DNA from 3 places in the Cellulomonas shaoxiangyii genome. Region 1 is predicted to be linked to each of the others. Evidence: riboswitches for the same ligand, from Rfam matches in the RefSeq annotation. Region 1 holds a riboswitch; each other region holds the start of a gene.
What was found. A riboswitch is a leader RNA that binds a small molecule or an ion and turns the genes downstream of it on or off. The one in region 1 is predicted to bind thiamine pyrophosphate.

Region 1 (3,265 bases):
TGGGCGCGCAGGAACGCGACGTCGGGCACGTGCACGGCACGGACGCCGTGCGTGTTCTGCGCGACGAGCGCCGTCACCACGGCCATCCCGTACGCGCCGTGCGCGGCGAAGGACTTGAGGTCGGCGTGGATGCCCGCACCGCCCGTCGGGTCGGTGCCGGCGACGGACAGCACGCGGACGCGCGCCGGCCGGACGCGAGCCGGCGACGCCGTGGGGCCCGGCACGGCGCTCACCGCGTCACCGCCGGCGCCTCGGCGCGGGCCCACGCGGCGACGAGCGCGGCCGCCGCACCTCCGGGGTCCGGCGCCGAGCACACGGCCCCCACCACGGCGAGCGCGTGCGCCCCGGCGGCCCGCACCGCGGGTGCGTCGTCCGCCGTCAGCCCGCCGATCGCGACGACCGGCAGCGTCGTCGCGTCGACCACCGCCCGGACGCCCGCGGCGCCGAGCGCCGGACCGGCCTCCGGCTTGGTGGCCGTGAGTCGCACCGGCCCGCTGCCGACGTAGTCGGCGCCACCCGCGGCGCGCAGCAGCGCGGGGCGTCCGGCGGTGACCCCGACGACGGCGTCGGGCCCGAGCAGCGCCCGGGCGTCGGCGACCTCGAGGTCGTCCTGACCGACGTGCACGCCGTCGACCCGCGCACCGCGGGTGCGCGCCGCGAGCGCGACGTCCACGCGGTCGTCGACGAGCAGCACGGCGGGCGGCGCGTCGTGCAGCGCCTGCGCCACGGCGACCGTGAGCGCGACCTGGTCGCGCACGCCGGCGCCCTTCGCGCGCACCTGCACGGTCCCGATCCCGGCGCGCACGGCCGCGACCGCGACGTCGGCGGGCGCGTGCCCGGCGGCGACGCACACGTCCGCGTCGAGGACGAGGTAGACCCCGCGGGGCAGCCGGCTCACGCGAGCACCGCCACGTGTGCCGCGCGGCCCACGTGCGCCGCGAGGTCGTCGCTCGTGAGCGCGTGCAGCTCGTCGAGGAGCGCCGCGGGGAACGAGCCGGGGCCGCGGGCGACCTGGGCGGCGCGCTCGGCGGCGAGCCCGAGCGCCGTGGTGGCGCCGACGCCCGCGGTCAGCGGGTCGGTCACCGCGGCGAACGCCGCGACGAGCCCGCCGAGCGCGCAGCCGGCGCCGGTGATGGTGGTCAGCAGCGGGTCCCCGACGGCGAGCCGCACGTGCGTGCGGCCGTCCGTGACGAGGTCGACCGGTCCGGACACCGCGACGGCACCCCCCGTCCACCGCGCGACCGCGTCGGCGGCGTCGGCGGCCGCGTCGACGTCGTCGCCGGCGTCGACACCGCGTCCGGCCGCGGCCAGGCCCGCGAGCGCGAGCACCTCGCTCGCGTTGCCCCGCACCACGGCCGGCCGCTCGGCCAGGAGGCGTCCCGCGAGGCGGGTGCGCACGGACAGCACTCCCACGGCGACCGGGTCGAGCACCCACGGCGTGCCGGCACCGGACGCGACCGCGACGGTCGGCTCGACGGCCGCGCGCTGGTCCGGGCCGAGCGTGCCGAGGTTGACGAGCAGGGCGCCGGCGAGCCCGGCGAGCTCCTCGGCCTCCCCGGGCGCGGACGCCATCGCGGGTGACGCCCCGATCGCGAGCAGCGCGTTGGCGACGAGGTTGGTCGTCACCTCGTTCGTGAGGCACTGGACGAGCGGGGTGCGGGCGCGCAGGTCGTCCAGGGCGTGGGCTGCGGACGCGGCGAAGGGATGGGCCGCGGAGGCGGCGAAGGGGTGGGCGGTGGAGGCGGCGAGGGAACCGGGTGGGGTGGGGACGGCAGGCGTCGTCATCGCGACATCCCTTCGCTCGTGCTAACGAGATCAGGTTCGACGGGTGTGATCTCAGCCCTGCCTGGTGCAGGGCACCCCGTGTCGCCGGCCACCGTAGCGCAACGGTGCCCGTACCCGGACGTAACGGACCACCACGCGGACCGTGACGGGTCCACGCGGACGGCGGGTGCGCGGGCGGGACGACGACGGGGGCGGACCCGGCTGGGTCCGCCCCCGTCCCGTACAGCCCTGCGGCGTGCGGCTGCGCCTCAGCGGCGCACCGTCACCGTCCGGCTTGTGCTGCCCGCGACGTTCGCGGCGTCGGCGGGCACGAACACCGCGGTGAGGCGGTGCGTGCCGCGGCCCAGGTCGCGCGGCAGCGTGCCGATCGCGACGCCGAGCACGACGTCGGCCTCGGCCACCACGCGGTCACCCTCGCGCAGCTCGACCGTGCCGGCGGGCAGCCGGAGCGTGTCGAGCCGGACCGTGGCCACCCACGGGGACGGCAGGAACGAGAACGGCGAGGAGACGACGTCCAGCGTCGTGCTGCTGCGCGCCTTCTCGACCGTGACGGTCACCGGCTCCGACTGCGAGCCGGCGACCGCGTCCGTGCCCGCGTACCGCGCGACGACGTCGTACGTGCCCGCGGGCGTCCCCGCGGGCAGCGTGAGCCGCGCCTGGCCGCCGCGCAGGGCCGCCGTGCCGAGCACGGTCTCCCCCGCGACGAACTCGACGTCGCCCGTGACGGGCGCGTCGGCCGTCACGCGTGCCGTTAGCACGACCCGCCGCGCCAGGCCGCCGTACACCTGGCTGTCGGGGCGCGCCGTGAGCGTCGTCGTGGACGACGGCACGCCCGCCTCGACGACGAGCGGCAGCGTCACCGTGGTGCCGCTGGGCTGCGCGACGAGCGTGAGCGTCCGGGTCCCCGGCGTGGTGCCCGCGGGCACGGTGACCGTCACCGTCCCGGCCGCGTCGGGGCCCTCCCCCCGGGTGAGCGTCGCCGTGCCGAGCGCGACGTCGTCCAGGCGCACGTCGAGCGACGTGTTGTCCGGCGCGCCGAGGCTCGTGAGGTTGAGCCCGGTCACGGGGAAGGTCAGCTCCGCGCCCGCCTCGACGGGGCCGAGCTCCGGCACGCCGACCGCCCGCTCGCGGAAGTCCGGCGTGAGCCCCGGGTTCGCCTGCAGGTACGCGATCCACGCGTCCCGGTCGACGAGACCGGAGTCCGCCGCCCGGGCGCCGTCCTGGAACACGCGGAAGTTGTCGCCGCCCTGCGCGAGGAAGGAGAACGTGCCGATGCGGTACTCGGCGGCCGGGTCGACCGGCACGCCGTCGACCGTCACGGACGTGATGCGGTCGCCCTGCGGCCGCGACGCGTCGTAGGTGTACGCGACGTTGTCCGAGAGGCCCAGCTGGAGGTACGGGCGGCTCGGCACCGTGCCGTCCGCGGCGGTCTGCCACTGCTGCTCGAGCATCGTGCGGACCTGCGCACCCGTCAGCGTCG
Region 2 (3,265 bases), 1.3 Mb from region 1:
GTCAGGGTCTGCCCGACGATCCGCCACGTGCGCGGGCGGGACAGCACGTCGGCGAACCCGCCGAGGTCGAGCGCGCCGTCGGTGACGAACCCGCGCCCGACGATCGCGGCGACCGGCCAGGCGAAGAACACGCCGAGGAACAGCAGCGGCACCGCGACCGCCGCGGCCCACGCCAGGACGCGCCCGAGCGGCACCCCGCCGACGCCCGGCCGGTGGGCCGGTGCGGCGGGGCGCGTGCGCCCGAGCGTCGTCGTCATCCTCGGTCCGTCCGGTCCGTCAGCCCACGACCGCGTCGGACCACTGCGTCAGCCACTCCTCGCGGTGCGCGTCGACGTCGGCCGCGGGCACCTCGAACGGCTGCTCGGCCAGCGGCGCCCACCGGGCCCACTCCGCGGGGAGCTCGACGGCGGTGCTCACCGGGTACACGTACATCGACCCCGGCAGGTCGGCCTGCACGTCGTCGGAGAGCAGGAAGTCGATGAGCTGCGCGGCACCCTCCGGGTTGTCCGCACCGGCCAGCACGCCGGCGTACTCGACCTGGCGGAAGCACGTGTCGAGCAGGGCGCGCGTCGTCGGCTCGGTGCCGCCGTCGGGCACGGTGAAGGGCGGCGACGACGCGTAGGACAGGACGACGGGCCGCGGCCCGTCGCCCCCGCCGGCGGTGAAGTCGGTGTAGTACGCCTCGCTCCAGCCGTCGGCGACGGCGAGCCCGTTCTCCCGCAGGCCCGTCCAGTAGTCGAGCCAGCCGTCCTCGCCGAACGCGCCGACGGTCGCGAGCAGGAAGGCCAGGCCCGGCGACGAGGTGACGGGGTCGGGCACGACGACGAGGTCGCGGTACGCCGGGTCGAGCAGGCTCTCGAGCGTCGACGGCTCGGGCACCCCGCGCTCGGCGAACCACGCGGTGTCGACGTTCATGCACACGTCGGAGTAGTCGACCGCCACCAGGGCGCCGTCGTCGTCCCCCTCGACCGCGTACGCCGCGGCGTCCTCGGCGGCCGGCGCCGTCACGTCGGCGGGCACGACGACCCCCTCGTCGAGCGCGCGCGTCGCGAACGTCGTGTCGAGGCCGTAGACGACGTCGCCGAGCGGTGCGTCCTTGGTGAGCACGAGCTGGTTGGCCAGCGCGCCGGAGTCGGCCTGCTGCACGACCTCGACGCTCAGGCCGGAGTCCTGCTCGAACTGCTCGAGCAGTCCCTCCGTGAGCGCGAAGGACTCGTGCGTGACGAGCGTGACGGTGTCGGCGCCGGCGCTCGGTCCGGCCGACGCGTCGTCGCCGCCGACGGCCGAGCAGGCGGTCAGCGCGAGGGCCGTGACGCCGGCGAGGGCGGCGCCGCGGGCACCGGTACGGGTGCGGGGGGTCATGTGGTCGTGTCCTCCGTCGTCGGCGGAGGGGTCCCCGCCGACGGGCGCACCCGCGGGCACGCACGACCGGCGGGGAAAGAGATGCCCGACTCCCTACGCCGGTATCAACCGGATCAGGTTCGAGGGTCTGCGGTGGTCCGCACTCTCAGCGTCCAGCCCGTGCGTGCGGCCGACGCTCCCCTGTCGTTCACGGCCGATCCTAGCCCTCCGCCGGACCGCCCGGACGCGCGTCCGGGACCGGCGCGCGGTCACCGGACTGCGGACCGGGCCGCACCCGGTTAGCGTCGTCCCCCTGGGCCGGACACGGCGCACGACCGAGGAGGACGCGTGGCAGAGAAGAACACGTCGATGGTGGCGAAGGTCGTCGGGATGGGCGTGACGCTCGGTGCCGCCTGGCTCGCGCACAAGCTGGTGGACACGGCGTGGGAGAAGGCGCGCGGGCACAAGCCGCCGTCGCCGGACTCGACCGACGAGGACGTGAACTTCTCCGAGGTCGTCGCGGCCGCCGTCATCTCGAGCGCCCTCGTCGCCCTCTCGCGCGTGCTGGCCACGCGCGGCACCGCCAAGCTCGTCGCCCGGTAGGCGCGTCGGCGTCGTCCGGCGTGGTCCGCGTCAGCGTGGTCCCCGTCAGGCGTGGTCCTCCCGCGCGGACCACTCCTGCGTCTGCGTGAGCCGGAACAGGTAGACGAGGGGCGGCGCGACCACCAGTGCCGCCAGGGCGGCCACGAGCACCAGCGCCCGCAGCGTCGCCGGTGCGCCCGCGGCCTCCGCGACGGTCAGCTGGTCGACGAGCAGCCACGGGTACTGCGCGACCGCCCACCCGCCGAGCACCGCCGCGACGGCGACGACGGCCGCCACGCGCGCGGTCGCGAACCGCCGCCGCAGCAGGAGCCACAGCGCGCCGAACCCCGCCACCATCGACAGCACCACGAGCGGGCCGGCGCGTCCGACGAGCCCCTCCGTGAGCGTCGGCGCGTCCGAGGAGATCGGGTACAGCGCGCCGAGGACCAGCGCTCCCGTGACCGCACCGACCACCAGGGCGCGGCGGCGGAGCCGCTCGGTGAGGGCGTCCCACCCCGCGCGCGCGGCGTCGGCGGTGAGGAAGGTCCCCGCGAGGAAGACGCTCGTGCTGACGGCGAGCACGCCGGCGATCAGGGGGGTCGGGGCCACCCACGACGCGACGAGGTCGCCGCGCCCGCCCGCGGGCACCCGCCCGGACGCGATCGCGCCCGCGACGGTGCCGAGGAAGAACGGCGCGATGAGCGAGGACGCGGCGAAGACCGCACCGAACAGGCGCGCCTGCGAGACGGTCGCGGAGTACTTCCGGAACGCGAAGCTCGCGCCGCGCAGCACGATCCCCAGCAGCGCCAGCAGCAGCGGGACGACGAGCGTGGTCATGACGGCGGTGAAGGCGCGCGGGAAGGCGGTCCACGCCATGACGAGCACGTAGATCAGCCAGACGTGGTTGGCCTCCCAGACGGGGCCGATGCTGTGGTCGATCAGCGTGCGCAGCCGCGCTCCGCGCTGCGCCCCGCCGGCGGTGAGGTCGTAGAAGCCGGCGCCGAAGTCCGCCCCGCCGAGCAGCGCGTACGCGACGACGCCCACGAGCAGCGCACCCGCGACCACGTCGGGCAGCGTCATCGCTCCTCCTCGCCCGCGTCGACGGACCGGCGCTGCGGGCCGTACGGGCTCGGCAGGTCCTCCTCGCCCTCGCGCCACCGGCGCGCCATCGACCTGAGCACCACGACGGCCCCGACCGTCAGGCCCGTGTACACGACGACGCTGCCCGTGAGCATCGACCACAGCCACGGGTTGTCGCCGGCGGCGTCGGCGGTCCGCAGCACGTCGTAGACCACCCACGGCTGACGGCCCACCTCCGTCGCGACCCAGCCGGCCTCGAGCG
Region 3 (3,265 bases), 1.9 Mb from region 1:
CGGGGCCGCACGGGCGGCCACGGGCCGCGGTGCGCCCCGTCGCGGCGCCGGTCCGGCACCCGCGGCGGTCGGCGTGCCGAGCCCGCCGCGAGCAGCAGGAGGGTCGATGGGCGTGCCGCGCTACGCGTACCTCGGACCGGCCGGGACGTTCACCGAGGAGGCGCTGCGGCGGGTCGCGTCGCCGGACGAGGCCGAGTACCTGCCGCAGACCGACGTGGGGTCGGCCATCGCGGCGGTGCGCTCGGGCGCGGCGGACTACGCCGTCGTCGCGATCGAGTCGACCGTCGAGGGCGGCGTCACCGCGACGCTCGACGCGCTCGCCACGGGTGTGCCGCTCGTCGTGCTGCGCGAGGTGCTCGTACCGGTGCAGTTCACGCTCGTCGCCGCGCCGGGCACGCGCCTCGAGGACGTCGCGCGCGTCAGTGCGCACCCGCACGCGTGGGTGCAGTGCCGCCGCTGGGTCGCGGCGCACCTGCCCCGCGCCGTGCACGTGCCCGCGACCAGCAACACCGCGCCCGCGGCGCTGCTCGTCGAGGCGCTCGCCGCCGGTGACGCCGGCACGCTGCCGTTCGACGCCGCACTGGTGCCGCCGGGGGCGGTGGCCACCTACGGCCTCGCGCCGCTCGCGGACAGCGTGGCCGACAACGCGTCGGCCCTCACGCGCTTCGTCGTCGTCGGACCGCCGGGCGAGGTCCCGCCGCGTACCGGCGCCGACAAGACGAGCCTCGTCGTGCACCTGCCCGACAACGAGGCCGGTGCGCTGCTCGCGATGCTCGAGCAGTTCGCCGTGCGGGGGGTGAACCTGTCCCGCATCGAGTCCCGCCCGATCGGCGACGCGCTCGGCCGCTACTCCTTCTCCATCGACGCCGAGGGCCACATCACCGACGAGCGCATGGGCGAGGCGATCATGGGCCTGCACCGGCGCTGCCCCTACGTGCGCTTCCTCGGCTCCTACCCCCGGGCCGACGCCGTCGCGCCGACCGTGCACGTGGGCACCGCCGACGCGGACTTCGTCGAGGCACGGGCGTGGCTGGCCCGCCTCCGCGCGGGCGACGCCTCCTGACACCGGCCCCGCCGCCCCGCCCCGCGACCTCGCTCGCCGCCCCCGCCCCGCCCCCGCCCCACGTTCGCCGTGAAGGCAACCTGGTGACCGGTGCGACGCCCGAGACCGCGCGCGAGGTTGCCCTCGCGGTGGCGGTGGCGGTCGCGGTGGCGGTGGCGGTCGCGGTCGCGGTGGCGTGGACGCGTCCGTGCGTCCGCCGGGGGCGTCGCTAGCATCGCCGCGACCACACGGGAGCCCGCACCAGCGGGCTGAGAGGACGGCTGACGGGCCGTCGACCGTTCGCACCTGTCCGGATCATGCCGGCGTAGGGAGTGCCATGCCTGACGTGCGTCCCGTCCTGCCCACCCCCGGTGCCGAGGCACCGTCCGACGGCGCCCGGCCGCCCCGCCGCGGCCCCGACCACCCCACCCGAGCGGCCGCCGACCCCGCCCGCGCGGCCGTGCGCGGCGGCGTGCTCGGCAACTACGTCGACCAGTTCGACATCTTCCTGCCCGTCCTGGCGCTGGCTCCCGTGGCCGCAGAGCTCTACGGCACGCGGGCAGTCGTCACCTACGCGGGCCTGGTGTTCGTCGCGACGCTCGTCGGGCGTCCGCTCGGGGCGGCGGTCCTCGGCTCGCTGGCCGACCGGGTCGGACGGGCGGTCGTCGCGCGGGCCAGCATGCTCGGCCTGGCGGTGACGACGCTGCTCATCGCGGCGCTGCCGGTGGCGGCGATGACGCACGAGGCGGTGCTGCTCGCGGTCGTCGTGCTGCGGTTCGTCAGCGGCGTGCTGATCGGCGGCGGGTACACCTCGGCGGTGCCGCTCGCGATCGAGTGGACGGCGCCGCGCCGGCGCGGGCTCGTCAGCGGGGTCGTCATGGCGATGTCGCCCGCGGCCAACGCGACGATCGCCGCGCTCGTGCTCGTGCTGCTGGGCACGCTGGGACCGGACGGGTACGCGGCGTGGGGGTGGCGCGTGCCGTTCGTCGTGGGCGCGGCCCTCGCGTTCGTCGCGGTCGGGCACTTCCGCCGGCACGTGCGGGACACGCCGGAGCGCGCGGCGGCCGCGCCGGCCGGGCGTCCCCTGACGACCGTGCTGGTCGGCGCGGAGCGGCACCGCCTGTGGCGGCTCATGGTGCTCATGACGGGCCTGTGGCTCTTCACCAACCTGGCCGTCGCGGTGGTGACGTCCCAGCTGGGGGTCGTCGCGGGGCTCGACGGCGCCGCCGTCACGCGCACCATGCTCGTCGCGACGGCCGTGTCGGCGGCGGCGATGGTCGCGAGCGGGCACGCCTCGACCCGCGCGGGCCGGCGGCGGTACCTGACCGCGTTCGGCGCGGCCGCGGCCGTGCTCGCACCGGCGAGCTACCTCGCCGGGTTCGCAGGCCCCGCGTCGCCGGCGGCGCTCGTCGCGCTCGTCACCGTGCTGCAGGTCGTCACGGTGTCGGCGTACGGGCCGATCGGCGCGTACCTGGCCGAGCGCTTCCCGCCCGCGGTCCGCTCGAGCGGGTACGGCACGGCCTACAGCCTGTCGATCGTGCTGCCGGCCCTGTACCCGTTCTGGCTGCCGCCGCTGCAGCGGGCGTTCGGCGACGTCGCCCCCGTGGCGGCCCTGCTCGCGGTGGCGGGCGTGCTCGTCGCGGTGGGCGCGGCCACGTCGCCGGGGGAGGCGATGACCGAGGGGCCGGCGGCGCCGGCGACGCCCGCCGGCGCGTGACGAGCCCGGCGCCCCGGCCCGCGGGCCGGGTGCCGGTCGTCGGCGAGGACCGGTGCCGCAGCCGTCAGGCGGGGACGCGGACGACGAGCGCCTGGCGGTCCACGCGCGCCTCGATCTCCGTGGCGCGGCCCACGACGTCGCCGTCGACCTGCACGGCCTCGGGCCCGCCGGCGCCGAGGCGCACCTTCTTGGCGCGGACGTGGTCGATGCGCCCGATCTTCGCCGGCAGGTCGTTGCGCACGCCGACGCCCTGCAGCACGACCTCGCCGAACAGCTGCGCCCAGCCGGCGATCCCGCCGCGCGTGTCGATCATCGCCACGTCGAGCTCGCCGTCGTCGATCACGGCGTCGGGCAGGAGCGTGATGCCGCCGGGCAGCTTGCCGCAGTTGCCGATGAGCAGGCTGCGCACCCGGATGGTCGACGTGGGCTCGTCGTCGAGCTTCAGGCGCAGCCGCAGCCGGCGGCCGTTGAGGTGGCGTGCGCCGGAGACGAAGTACGCCATCCAG

Region 2: linked by a shared signal. The riboswitch ahead of E5225_RS15985 (thiamine ABC transporter substrate-binding protein) and the one ahead of thiM (hydroxyethylthiazole kinase) in region 1 are both predicted to bind thiamine pyrophosphate.
Region 3: linked by a shared signal. The riboswitch ahead of E5225_RS01430 (MFS transporter) and the one ahead of thiM (hydroxyethylthiazole kinase) in region 1 are both predicted to bind thiamine pyrophosphate.

The regions. Positions count from the first base shown of each region.
Region 1 covers NZ_CP039291.1:2,216,641-2,219,905, forward strand. Annotated here, with positions in the region: gene E5225_RS10065 (bifunctional hydroxymethylpyrimidine kinase/phosphomethylpyrimidine kinase) at 1-233, opposite strand, end outside; gene E5225_RS10070 (thiamine phosphate synthase) at 230-898, opposite strand; gene thiM (hydroxyethylthiazole kinase) at 895-1,785, opposite strand; TPP riboswitch at 1,776-1,874, opposite strand; gene E5225_RS10080 (ExeM/NucH family extracellular endonuclease) at 2,034-3,265, opposite strand, start outside.
Region 2 covers NZ_CP039291.1:3,561,776-3,565,040, forward strand. Annotated here, with positions in the region: gene E5225_RS15980 (ABC transporter permease) at 1-257, opposite strand, end outside; gene E5225_RS15985 (thiamine ABC transporter substrate-binding protein) at 277-1,362, opposite strand; TPP riboswitch at 1,436-1,554, opposite strand; gene E5225_RS15990 (DUF4235 domain-containing protein) at 1,690-1,944, shown strand; gene E5225_RS15995 (cytochrome d ubiquinol oxidase subunit II) at 1,990-3,003, opposite strand; gene E5225_RS16000 (cytochrome ubiquinol oxidase subunit I) at 3,000-3,265, opposite strand, start outside.
Region 3 covers NZ_CP039291.1:314,407-317,671, forward strand. Annotated here, with positions in the region: gene pheA (prephenate dehydratase) at 107-1,063, shown strand; TPP riboswitch at 1,281-1,391, shown strand; gene E5225_RS01430 (MFS transporter) at 1,380-2,759, shown strand; gene E5225_RS01435 (diacylglycerol/lipid kinase family protein) at 2,824-3,265, opposite strand, start outside.